2 regions of the Caulobacter sp. GW822-FHT07D08 genome follow, and region 2 is predicted to be linked to the other one. Evidence: predicted binding sites of a transcription regulator. Region 2 holds the regulator's gene; the other holds the start of a gene.

Region 1 (6,343 bases), on a different contig from region 2:
GCTGGCCACGCGCATGTCGAGGGCGACCGCCTCACCGGGCGGCAGGCCGTCACGCATCGTCTCCAGGCCGGCGAACTCGACCATGGCCAGTTCCAGCTCCAGGCCGGTGACGCGGGCGGCCTCGAACAGACCCTTGGCGATGTCGTCGAACGACTCGCGGGGATGCAGCGTACCGGCCGTCAGCGGCGGACCGGCCGACTGGGCGGCGGTGACGGCCAGCGAGACCCGGCCGTCGTTCTCGGGCAGGGCGCGCAGGATCACGCGGACGTGGCGATTTCCGGGGCCACCGAGGCGCAGCACCACCGGACCACGGCGCACGCCGTCGTCGGCGCAGTTCAGCATGGCGTCCATCAACGGCTGGTCATCGGGGTGGAACAGGTGCGGCCACACCTTGCCGGTCAGCCCCGCCTCGCTTTGGCCCATGACCTTCTGCGCGGCGCCCAGCACCAGGCGCACGCGGCCGTTTTGCAGTTCGACGAGGAGATCGGCGCTGGCGAACGCCAGGCCCAGAAGGCGACGCGGATCGATAGACAAGTCGGTAGTCCCCCCAGAAAACCGGGCCCCCAAGAAGCGGCGAAGCTGGCATGACGGGACTTAAAGAGCCGTTTCGGGCCGGGACGGGCGACCTCATATCCGGTTATCGCTGGTGCGACATTATGACCTACGACAGAAACGGTCGTTTCTATGGAGGGGAACATCTTGCGAACGTGGAACAAAGGGCGTACGACTTGATCATGTTCCACAGGTCGTTGGGACGCGGCGCGGGAAGCGCCGATCGGGCGACCGGAATCATGGGATAGAGGGCGGACAACAATGGCTAGTCAGGCGGCTTTGAAACTCGTGGGCAAAGAAGAAGGCGACAAGCAACGCGCGCTAGAGGCGGCTCTCGCCCAGATCGACCGCGCGTTCGGCAAGGGCTCGGTGATGAAGCTGGGCGAAAAGGGCAAGGTCGAGATGGAGTCGGTGTCGACGGGCTCGCTGGGCCTCGACATCGCGCTTGGCATCGGCGGCCTGCCCAAGGGGCGGATCATCGAGATCTATGGCCCTGAAAGCTCGGGTAAGACGACCCTGGCCCTGCACGTGGTGGCCGAGGTCCAGAAGGCCGGCGGCACCGCCGCCTTCGTCGACGCCGAGCACGCCCTGGATCCGGGCTATGCGTTCAAGCTGGGCGTCAATCTGGACAATCTGCTGGTCTCGCAGCCTGACAACGGCGAACAGGCCCTGGAGATCACCGACACCCTGGTGCGTTCGGGCGCCGTAGACATCGTCGTGATCGACTCGGTCGCGGCCCTGACGCCGAAGGCTGAAATCGAAGGCGAGATGGGCGACAGCCTGCCGGGCCTGCAGGCCCGTCTGATGAGCCAGGCGCTGCGCAAGCTGACCGCCTCGATCAACAAGGCCAACACCATCGTCATCTTCATCAACCAGATCCGTCACAAGATCGGCGTGATGTACGGCAGCCCGGAAACGACCACGGGCGGCAACGCGCTGAAGTTCTACGCCTCGGTGCGCCTGGATATCCGCCGCACCGGATCGGTGAAGGTGCGTGACGAGATCATCGGCAACAACGTTCGTGTGAAGGTGGTCAAGAACAAGGTCGCCCCGCCGTTCCGCGAGGTCGAGTTCGACATCATGTACGGCGAGGGCATCTCCAAGCTGGGCGAAGTCATCGACCTGGGCGTCAAGGCCGGGATCATCGACAAGGCCGGCTCGTGGTTCTCGTACGGCAGCCAGCGCATCGGCCAGGGCCGCGACAATGTCCGCGAGTTCCTGAAGACCAATCCCGACGTCGCCGCCTCCATCGAGGCCGCGGTTCGCAAGTCGTCGCAGAAGATCGAGGAAGAGCTTCTGGTCGGCGGCCCGGAGGACGGCGAGGAGGAATAGTCTCCTCGCGAGGTTTCGCGGCCCTCGCCCGACCCCGGGCGTCCCCGCCTTCAACACGCCCGCGGCCGGACCGCCGCGAGGGCCGCGATCGCAGGCCGCCTGGACCCCATGCCAGGCGGCCTTTTTCGTTCGTCGGACGAGGATGCTCCCCCGCATCGCGGGGGAGCATCGGCGCGCCCAACCCGCCCTTTTCCGCTCCGTCCCGAGCCCCCATCTGCCGAGTCGGTTTCCCCTTCGCCAAAAACCGCGCTATGCAGCGCGCGACTCCCGGCCGCTCGCCGGACGCCCAGACTTGAGACGCTCATGCCCAGCCTGAACGAGATCCGCAGCACCTTCCTCGACTATTTCGGCAAGGCCGATCACGCCGTCGTTCCGTCGGCGCCGCTGGTGCCGCAGAACGATCCGACCCTGCTGTTCGTCAATGCCGGCATGGTGCCGTTCAAGAACGTGTTCACCGGCGCCGAGACCCCGGCCTATCCGCGCGCGGCCAGCTCGCAGAAGTGCGTCCGCGCCGGCGGCAAGCACAACGACCTGGACAATGTCGGCTATACCGCCCGCCACCACACCTTCTTCGAGATGCTGGGCAACTTCTCGTTCGGCGACTACTTCAAGGAACAGGCGATCCACCATGCCTGGACCCTGCTGACCCGCGAGTTCAAGCTGCCGAGGGAAAAGCTGCTGGTCACGGTCTACCACACCGACGACGAGGCGGCGGACCTGTGGAAGAAGATCGCCGGCCTGTCCGACGATCGCATCATCCGCATCCCGACCAGCGACAACTTCTGGTCGATGGGCGACACCGGCCCCTGCGGCCCGTGCTCGGAAATCTTCTTCGACCATGGCGAAGGCATCCCTGGCGGCCCTCCGGGCAGCCCCGATGAGGACGGCGATCGCTTCATCGAGATCTGGAACCTGGTGTTCATGCAGTTCGAGCAGTTGGCCGGCGGCGAGCGCGTCGCGCTGCCCAAGCCCTCGATCGACACCGGCATGGGTCTGGAGCGCGTCGCGGCCGTGCTGCAGGGCGTGCACAACAACTACGATGTCGACCTGTTCAAGGCCCTGATCGCCGCCAGCGTCGAACTGACCGGCGTCAAGGCCGAAGGCGCGGAAGCGCCTTCGCACCGGGTCATCGCCGACCACCTGCGCTCGTCCTCGTTCCTGCTGGCCGACGGCGTCACCCCGTCGAACGAAGGCCGTGGCTACGTCCTGCGCCGCATCATGCGTCGCGCCATGCGTCACGCCTATCTGCTGGGCGCGCAGGAGCCCCTGATGCACCGTCTGGCCCCCACCCTGGTGGCCGAGATGGGCCAGGCCTATCCGGAGCTGCGCCGCGCCGAGGCCTCGATCGTCGAGACCCTGCGCCAGGAGGAAGAGCGCTTCCGCGTCACCCTGGGTCGCGGCATGGGCCTGCTGGACGAGGCGACCGCCAACCTGACCGCCGGCGGCGTGCTGGACGGCGAGACCGCCTTCAAGCTCTATGACACCTACGGTTTCCCGCTGGACCTGACCCAGGACGCCGTGCGCGCCAAGGGCCTGACCGTCGACACCGACGCGTTCGACGCGGCGATGCAGAAGCAGCGCGACATGGCGCGCGCTAACTGGGCCGGCTCGGGCCAGCAGGCCGGCGCGGCCGCCTGGTTCGCGATCAAGGAAAAGGCCGGCGCCACGAACTTCGTCGGCTACGAGACCACCGAGACCACGGGCGTCGTGAAGGCGATCGTCGTCGATGGGGTCGAGGTCGAAAGCGCCACGGGCGGGGCGACCGTCGAGGTGCTGCTGGATCGCACCAGCTTCTACGCCGAGAGCGGCGGTCAGGCCGGCGACACCGGCGTACTGGAAGCCAACGGTCGCGAGAACCTCGTGATCGACACCCAGAAGCAGGCCGGTGAGCTCTATGTGCATCGCGTCGAACTGTCGGGCGATCTGAAGGTCGGCGACCAGGTCGTGGCCTCGGTTAACGCCGAGCGCCGCCACACCACCCGTTCCAACCACTCGGCCGCTCACCTGGTGCACGCCGCCCTGCACCATGTGCTGGGTCCGCACGTCGCCCAGAAAGGCCAGATGGTCGACGGCGAGCGCATGCGCTTCGACTTCAGCCACGGCGGCCCGCTGACGGCCGAGGAGCTCGACAAGATCGAGGCCGAGGTCAACGCGGTCATCCGCCAGAACGTCCCGGCCGAGACTAAGGAAATGGCCCCGCAGGAGGCCATCGAGGCCGGCGCCGTGGCCCTGTTCGGCGAAAAGTACGGCGACAGCGTCCGCGTGCTCACGCTCGGCAAGTCGCTGAGCGATGAGGCCAAGGCCTATTCGGTCGAGCTGTGCGGCGGCACCCACGTGGCCCGCACGGGCGATATCGCCCTGTTCAAGATCGTCTCGGAGCAGGGTGTCGCCGCCGGCGTGCGTCGCATCGAGGCCCTGACCGGCGAGGCGGCCCGCCGCTTCCTGCTGGACCAGGCGGGCGTGGCCAAGTCGCTGGCCGACCAGTTCAAGACTCCGGTGGCCGAGGTGACGCTGCGCGTCGACGCCCTGATCGCCGACCGCAAGCGTCTTGAGAAGGAACTGGCCGAAGCCAAGAAGCAGCTGGCCCTGGGCGGTGGCGGCGGCGCGGCGGCGGGTCCGGAAGACGTCAATGGCGTCGCTCTGATCGCCCGTGTCCTGGACGGCGTCGGCGGCAAGGAGCTGCGCGGCGTCGCCGAGGAGTTCAAGAAGCAGCTGACCTCGGGCGTCGTGGCCCTGGTTGGCACAAGCGACGGCAAGGCTGCGGTCACCGTGGCCGTGACCGCCGACCTGACGGCCAAGTTCAGCGCCGCCGACCTCGCCAAGGCCGCCGTGATCGCCATGGGCGGCCAGGGCGCGGGCGGCAAGGCCGACTTCGCCCAGGGCGGCGCGCCGGACGACAGCAAGGCCAGCGAAGGCCTTGCCGCCGTGAAGGCGATCCTGGCCGGCTGATCGGCCTGACAGTTCGAATGACGAAGGGGACGCTGTGAGGCGTCCCCTTTTTCATGCCCGAAGCTTGACGGCGCGCTCGCTTCCATGTTGATTTACGCCTGTAGTCTTCTGGGGCGACGAGATGCGTAACTGGATCGGACTGGCGCTCCTGATGGGGCTCACCGCCTGCGACCAGACCCAGTCCCCGTCGACCGCCATCCCGCCGCCGTCGTTCTGGCGCGTCGAGATCATCGAGGACTCCGGCGGCCAGGCCGGCGCGGTCGAGGTCTGCGCCAATCCGGAGATCTTCGCGGCCTTCTCCCGCGCCGAGCCCAGCATCGCCGGCCAACCGTGCCAGCCCTACGGCAAGCCCGCGACCGACACGCCGACCGACTATGCCGGACGCTGCGAGGCAAGCGGACAGCGCTATGGCCTCTACGTCTCGACCAAGGGCGACCGCGCCAGCGACTTCACCGTCCGCTTCGCCCTGCAGCCGCTTCAGGCCGACATCGGCACGGTCGTGCAGGCCCGCCGTTACCGCCGCCTCGGCGACTGCCCCGCCGGCTGGAAGGCCGGCGACCAAGCCAAGGTCGGCGGCGGGCCGGCCTCGAACCTGCTCGCCCCCAAGGGCCAGCCCACCCCTTGAGAAAGGCCGACACGCCCTAGCTGACGCGGGCTGTCAGCAGCAGCGCGACGATGGACAGGGTCACCGCCGAGGCGGCCGTGGTCAGGGCCACGATCCGCGCCGCGCCGCGTGGCCAGACGCCATAGGCGCGAGTCTGGATGAAGACGTTGACCGCCGTCGGCGCGGCCGCCAGCAGGGTCGCGCCGGCGCGGAAGAGGGGCGGGGCCGGGGTCAGGCCGACGGCCAGCCAGACCAGCAGCGGGAAGGCGGCCAGCTTGACGAGCGTGGCCAGGACCACCGGCGCGGTCGCTGGGGCGGCCTCGTCCTCCGCCTCGCTCAGGCCTAGGGCCGCGCCCAGCGCCACCAGGCCGACCGGACTGCCCGAGGCGGCGGCCATGCCGACAGCGCGGTCCAGCGGCTCGGGCAGGGCGATGTCCAGCAGGGCCAGGGCGACGCCGCCGAGGGCCGCGGCCACGACCGGATTGCGGAACGCCTGCGCGGTCGAGCGCCAGACCGACCGACCGGCCGCCCAGCCCAGCAGGCCCACCCCGGCGGTCGCCAGCACCGCGAAGTCGATGGCCACCACGCCCGCGGCCAGCCGCGCGGCTTCGGCCCCGAGGACCGCGGCGGTGACGGGCAGGGCCAGGAAGGCGCTGTTGCCGACGCCGGACGCCATGCCTGCCCCGGCGCGCTCGGCCCGGTTCCAGCCCAGCGTACGGCCCGCCGCCACGGTCGCGGCCATCAGCAGAAGGCCGATACAGGCATAGGCGACCAGGCCCAGGATCAGGTCATGGCTGGGCCGGCCCAGGCGCGACAGCGAGTGAATCAGCAGGGCGGGAAAGCCGACCCAGTAGACATAGGTCGACAGACCTTGGGTCATCCGTCCGTCCAGCAGGCGCAGCCGGG
Region 2 (6,343 bases):
TGGTCGCTCGCTAGGGTCCGCGCCGCTCTTTCGTTGAAAGGAATCGGATGCGGGCCCTTCTCTCCAAGCTGCGGCGCGCCCTCTCGCCAACGCCAACACCGCCGCCGTCCGACTCCGTCGCCGCCCCGCGGGAGCTCTGGAGTCTGGTCGGCGCCGCCGACGCCGATTTCGTCCGCGTGGGCCAGCAGTTCAAGGAACTGTTCGTCGCCGCCGGCCTGCAGCCGCGCCACGCCATCCTCGATGTCGGATGCGGCATCGGCCGCGCCGCCGCGCCGCTGGTCGACTATCTGGATGAGTCGGGCCGCTATGCCGGCTTCGACGTGATGGCCCAGGCCATCGACTGGTGCAAAGCCAACATCGCCGTCGGCGACCCGCGCTTCGAATTCACCCATGCCGACATGCACAGCGACCGGTACAATCCGGGCGGCTCGCAACCGGCCAGCGCCTTCGTCTTCCCCTATCCGGACGCCAGCTTCGACTATGTCTGGCTAGGCTCGGTGTTCACCCACCTGCTGGCCGCCGATCAGGCCCAGTTCGCCCGCGAGATCGCCCGGGTTCTGAAGCCTGGCGGGACCAGCATCGTCTCCTGGTACCTGATCGACGACGAGGCCCGCGCCAATACCGGCGCCGGCGAGATCGCCTTCGACTTCGTCCATGCCCTGGACGGCTGCTGGACCGCGACGCCGGACTTGCCGGAGGCGGTGATCGGCTACGACCTGGAGCCGATCCTGGCGCAGTACGAGGCGCTCAACCTCGACGTCCTGAACCAGGCCCTCGGCGTCTGGCGCCGTCAGCCGATGCAGGACCAGGACATCATCATCGCCCGCAAGCGCGCCTGAAAGCTTTCGTTAAGCTTTTGATTCTGGTCGCCTTTTCCGAAGCCTCAGGCTCTAACCCTTGAATTTCCTGGACTTTTGGCCAGCAGCAACGCTCGACTTGACTTTGAGGCGGAACGCCTAGAGAACATTCGCGAGGTTTGCGGTTTGTTCCGCGTTCCAGCCGAGGTCGACATGCTCACCCGCAAGCAGCACGAACTGCTGATGTTCATCCACGAGCGGATCAAGGAGACCGGCGTCTCCCCGTCCTTCGACGAGATGAAGGAGGCCCTGGACCTGGCGTCCAAGTCGGGCATCCACCGGCTCATCACGGCCCTGGAAGAACGCGGCTTCATTCGCCGTCTCGCTCACCGGGCCCGCGCGCTGGAAGTGGTGAAGCTGCCGCAGCAGGCCACGACGGCCGCCCCGCCCAAGGGGCGAGGCGCCTTCCGGCCGCAGGTGTTCGAAGGCGGCGGCGCGCCGTCATCGGCCTCCGTATCCGCCGCGCCGGCCAATGACAGCCGCGAACTGCCGATCCTGGGCAAGATCGCCGCTGGCACGCCGATCGACGCCATCCAGCACGAGCGCGAACGTCTGCCGGTGCCCGAATCCATGTTGGGCAATGGCGAGCACTATGTTCTCGAGGTGCAAGGCGACTCGATGATCGAGGCCGGCATCCTCGACGGCGACTACGTGATCATCAAGAAAGGCGACACCGCCACCTCGGGCGAGATCGTCGTCGCCCTGGTCGGCGAGGAAGCCACCCTCAAGCGTCTGCGCAAGAAGGGCGGCTCGATCGCCCTGGAGGCCGCCAACCCCAAGTACGAGACCCGCATCTTCGGTCCCGACCAGGTCGAGGTGCAGGGCAAGCTGGTGGGGCTGATCCGCCGGTATCACTAGGCGCTTCGGAGCGCTTGAAATTCGGCCCCGATCGTCATCCGAGGATCGGGGTCCTTTCGTATCGGGTGACGCTTAGAGCCGCCCCTCCTCCGCCAGCCGCCTGGCGACGGCGTCGAACCCGGCCCAGGCCGCCGCGGCCAGCGCGCCGCCCGTGCTGACCCGGCGCACGCCCAGCGCGCCGAGGCTCTCGACAGACATCTCAGGCCCCCAGAACAGCACATTGACCGGCCTGGGCGCCACGGCCTGGACGATCGCCCGGATCTCTTCCGGATCGGTCACCGCAGGCGCGTAGAGACAGTCGGCCCCCGCCTCCGCGTAAGCCTTGAGCCGCTCCAGGGTCGGAGCGAGGTCGCGGTTTCCGCGCAGATAACCCTCGGTCCGACCGACCAGGATCACGTCCTGGCCCGAGGCGTCGATCGCCGCGCGGGCGGCCTTCAGACGTTCGACGGCGACCGGCAGGTCGTAGAGCGTCGAGCCCGACCAGTCCTCGATCGACAGACCCGCCACGCCGGCCTCGATGGCCAGGGTCACGCTCTCGCCGACGCCCTCGGGCGTGTCGGCGAAGCCGTTCTCGAAGTCGGCGTTCACCGGCAGGTCGGTGGCGGCGCACAACATGCGCAGGTGATCGATGACCTCATCGCGGGTGATCTGGCCATCGTCCTTGCCCATCGCCCAGGCCATGCCGGCGCTGGTCGAGGCCAGCGCCTTGAAACCTAGCTTTTCCAGACGCCTGGCGCCGCCGACATCCCACGGATTGGGCAGGGCGAAGCAGCCGTCGGCGTGCAGGGCGCGGAAGGCGGCGCGGCGGGCGACGAAAGGGTTCGACATGACAGGTCCTCCGGCGGATTGCGTCCCGCGCTCCGACAAGGTTAGCGGGCGCTGGTGACATCGGCTGTCAGCAGGCGGCTCCCCGCTGGACGACTCCACGGCCGGTCGCCACGCAGGGGCTGAGCCCAGACGATGCGCCAGCCATCGGGCCGACGATAGAGCTCCGCGGCCCCGCCCCTCGCGAAATCCTCGGCTGTCAGCAGCACGGTGTCGGCGCACAGTGGCGGCATGCGCGCCGGGGCCGGGGCGCGGATCACCACGACCTCGCTGCGCACGCAGAGACCCGCCAGCGTCTCGGCGTCGGGTGTCTTGCGGCTCCACGCCAGAGACAGCCGCACCGGGGCGCCCGGTTGCGGCGCGCAGATCCGCTTGTCGCAGGCATAGAGGCTCCAGGTCGCCGGGGTCAGGCCGCGCCGTCGCGCCCACAGTTCCGCTCCGAACCGCTTGGCGTCGGTGCGCAACAGCACGGCCGCGTCGCCCGAGCGGACGGCGGCGGTCGCCCCGTCGGCGGCGATCCAGGCGTCCGGCGCGGCGGGCCTGGGCCACAGGGCCACCGCCAGGGCCAGCGGCGCGCCGATCCAACGCAACCGCCCCCGCCAGAGGCACAGGATCATCAGGCCCAGGAAGGCGATCACCAGCACCTGCGGCGGCGCGCTGGCCACGATCCGCTGGGCGCCATGAGCGTCGGCGAAGCCGTTGGCGATTCCGACCATGCCGTCGATCCCCCAACCAGCCAGGACCAGGAACGGCGCGCCCAGGCCGAACGGCTCCAACAGCGTCCCGACCGCCAGGAACGGCATGATCACGAAAGACGACAGCGGCGCGACCGCCAGATTGGCCGGCAGGCCCCAGACCGCGACGCGGTTGAAGTGCTGCATGGCGAAGGGCGCGGTAGCCAGGCCGGCCACCAGGCTCGCGGCGACCGAGGCCGCCAGCCAGGTCAGTCCCGCCTGCGGCCAGCGGATCCACCACGGCGTCGAGATCTCCTTCACCGGCCGAGGCCAGCTTTCGGCGAGGGCCACCAGGGCGGCGGTGGCGGCGAACGACATCTGGAAGCCCGGCTCGCCGGCGGTCTCGGGCTTCATCGCCAAGATCAGCAGCGCCGCGACCGCCAGGCCGTGCAGGGTGATGGCGCGGCGGTCGAACAGAATGGCCAGGAAGGCGACGCTCGCCGTGATCGCCGAGCGCTCGGCCGGCGGCGGCGCGCCGGAGATGACCAGGTAACCCAGCACGGCGGCGAGGCCGGCGATGGCGGCGATCTTCTTGCCCGGCGCCCGCAAGGCCAGCCACGGCCAGGCGGCGACGCCCAGCCGCACGGCGCCGAACACGAAGCCGCCGACGATGGCCATGTGCAGGCCCGAGATCGAGAGGATATGCGCCAGGCCCGAGGCGCGCATGGCCTCGGTCTGATCCTCGGTGATCCAGGCCTCGTGGCCGGTGACCATGGCCGCGCCGATGCCGCCGCTGCTGGGGCCCATCCGCGCCAGGATCCGCTGGGCCAGGCTCCAGCGGAAGGCGTTGACCGCCATGGTCAGGCGCAACCTCAAGGGCGGCGGATCCAGCCGCGTCGTCCCCAGTTCGCCGATCACGAAGCCGACGCCGCCGATCGAGTCGAACCAGGCGTCGCGACCAAAGTCGTAGGATCCCGGCGCGGCCGGCGGCGGCGGCGGTCCCAGCATGGCGCGCAGGTGCACGGCCTGGCCCGGCGCTGGCGTCTGGTTCTCACCGATCGTCACCCGGATCCGGCGCGGTGTCCGTTCGGGCGGCAGGCCTGACACCGCCACCGGCGCGATCAGCAGGCGCGGCCCGCCCGCGCCAGGACTGACCACGTCGACCACGAAGCCGTCCACCCGTCGCACGACCCGCTCGCCCGCCATCAGCGGCGCGGCTACGCGATCGTTGCGGATCTTAGCGGCGAGACCGCCCGCCGCCCCGAACGCGGCCAGGCTGGCCAGCACGACAAGGCCACGCGGGGCGTTCCAGCGCTGGCAGACCCACCAGATCGCCGCCAGTGATCCGGTCGCCAAGGCCAGCATCCAGAGCGAGGGTTCAACGCCAACCTCCAGGTAGGCCGCCGCGCCGAGACCGAACGCCACCGGCGTCCAAAGAAACGCCCGATCCAGATTGACTCGCCCTTCCGTCAGCAGCGCGGCTTTCACGGCGGACCATGACAGGCGGGGCGCGGACGCCGACGGCGCCGTCTCGGCCGCTTCAACGCCTAACATCCGGAAACCCTTGTGCTTTTGACGGATGAGCCAAGTTCGCCGCGACGCGGAAAACCGCTAGGTCCGGCACGAAGCGGCGTGCTAAGACGCGCCGCCCAAGCCGCCTTGCGGTTCGTGCTCGTCAACGCCATTTCGGCGTCCAGCCCCACAGTTTTGAAGCCCATGTCGAACCCCACCTCCACCGGCCCCGTTTCGACGGGCGTCGTCACGCGCTTCGCCCCCTCGCCCACCGGCTTCCTGCATATCGGCGGCGCTCGCACGGCGCTGTTCAACTGGTTATATGCACGCCATACGGGAGGGAAGTTCCTTGTTCGCGTCGAGGACACTGATCGCGAACGCTCGACCGAGGCCGCCGTCGCGGCGATCTTCGAGGGCCTGAACTGGCTGGGCCTGGAATCGGACGAGGAGGTCGTGTTCCAGCACACCCGCGCCCCGCGTCACGTCGAGGTGGTCCATGAACTCCTCGCCAAGGGCCGCGCCTATCGCTGCTGGATGACCGTCGAGGAACTGGAAATCGCCCGCGAGAAGGCCCGCGCCGAAGGCAAGGCCATCCGCTCGCCGTGGCGCGATGCGCCCGAAGGCGACCTGTCGGTCCCCCACGTGATCCGCTTCAAGGGCCCGCTGGACGGCGAGACCGTGGTCAATGACCTCGTCAAGGGTCCGGTGACCTTCAAGAACATCGAGCTGGACGATCTGGTCCTGCTCCGCGCTGACGGCGCGCCGACCTACAACCTCGCCGTGGTGGTCGACGACCACGACATGGGGGTCACCCACGTGATCCGCGGCGACGACCACCTGAACAACGCCGCCCGCCAGAGCCTGATCTATCAGGCGATGGACTGGGACCTGCCGGCCTTCGCCCACATCCCGCTGATCCACGGCCCGGACGGCGCCAAGCTCAGCAAGCGCCACGGCGCCCAGGCGGTCGGCGAGTTCGCCGACCTCGGCTACATCCCCGAAGGCATGCGCAACTACCTGGCGCGCCTGGGCTGGGGCCATGGCGACGACGAGGTGTTCAACGACGAGCAGGCGATCGCCTGGTTCGACGTCGCCGACGTGGTCAAGGCGCCGGCGCGCCTGGACTGGGCCAAGCTGAACCACATCAACGCCCAGCACCTGCGCAAGGCCGACGACGCGCGCCTGACGGACCTGGCGCTGGACGCCGCCCAGAAGCGCGGCGAGCCCCTGCCCGCCGACGCCCGCGAGCGCATCGCCCGCACGGTTCCGGAAGTGAAGGAAGGGGCCAAGACCATCCTGGAGCTGGTCGACCACTGTGCGTTCGCACTGAAGACTCGGCCGTTCGCGCTGGAAGAGAAAACCCAAAAGCAGCTGACCGAAGAAACCGTCGAGCGCCTCAAGCGTCTGCGCGATCAGCTGGCCGCCGCCCCGGCCTTCGACGCGGCGACGCTGGAAACCGTATTGAAAACGTTCGCGGAATCCGAAGGCGTCGGCTTTGGCAAGTTCGGTCCGGCCCTGCGCGGGATTCTGACCGGCGGCGCCCAGGCGCCCGATCTGAACAAGACCATGGCCGCGCTCTCGCGCGAAGAGAGTTTGGGGCGCCTTGACGACGCCCTG

The links. The regulator LexA, encoded in region 2, represses DNA repair genes until DNA is damaged. The targets are predictions, from matches to a motif close to ATGTTCNCNANNTGTTCT.
Region 1: recA (recombinase RecA) is a predicted target of LexA. The motif match lies at 692-709, and genes of this name have one in related genera.

Annotation. Positions count from the first base shown of each region.
Region 1 is NZ_JBXAKU010000001.1:509,921-516,263, forward strand. It holds gene AC1RJ9_RS02275 (EAL domain-containing protein) at 1-534, opposite strand, end outside; gene recA (recombinase RecA) at 814-1,884, shown strand; gene alaS (alanine--tRNA ligase) at 2,188-4,833, shown strand; gene AC1RJ9_RS02290 (hypothetical protein) at 4,955-5,458, shown strand; gene AC1RJ9_RS02295 (AEC family transporter) at 5,475-6,343, opposite strand, start outside.
Region 2 is NZ_JBXAKU010000004.1:111,327-117,669, reverse strand. It holds gene AC1RJ9_RS09375 (class I SAM-dependent methyltransferase) at 48-839, shown strand; gene lexA (transcriptional repressor LexA) at 1,011-1,715, shown strand; gene AC1RJ9_RS09365 (isocitrate lyase/PEP mutase family protein) at 1,788-2,543, opposite strand; gene AC1RJ9_RS09360 (ComEC/Rec2 family competence protein) at 2,585-4,768, opposite strand; gene gltX (glutamate--tRNA ligase) at 4,931-6,343, shown strand, end outside.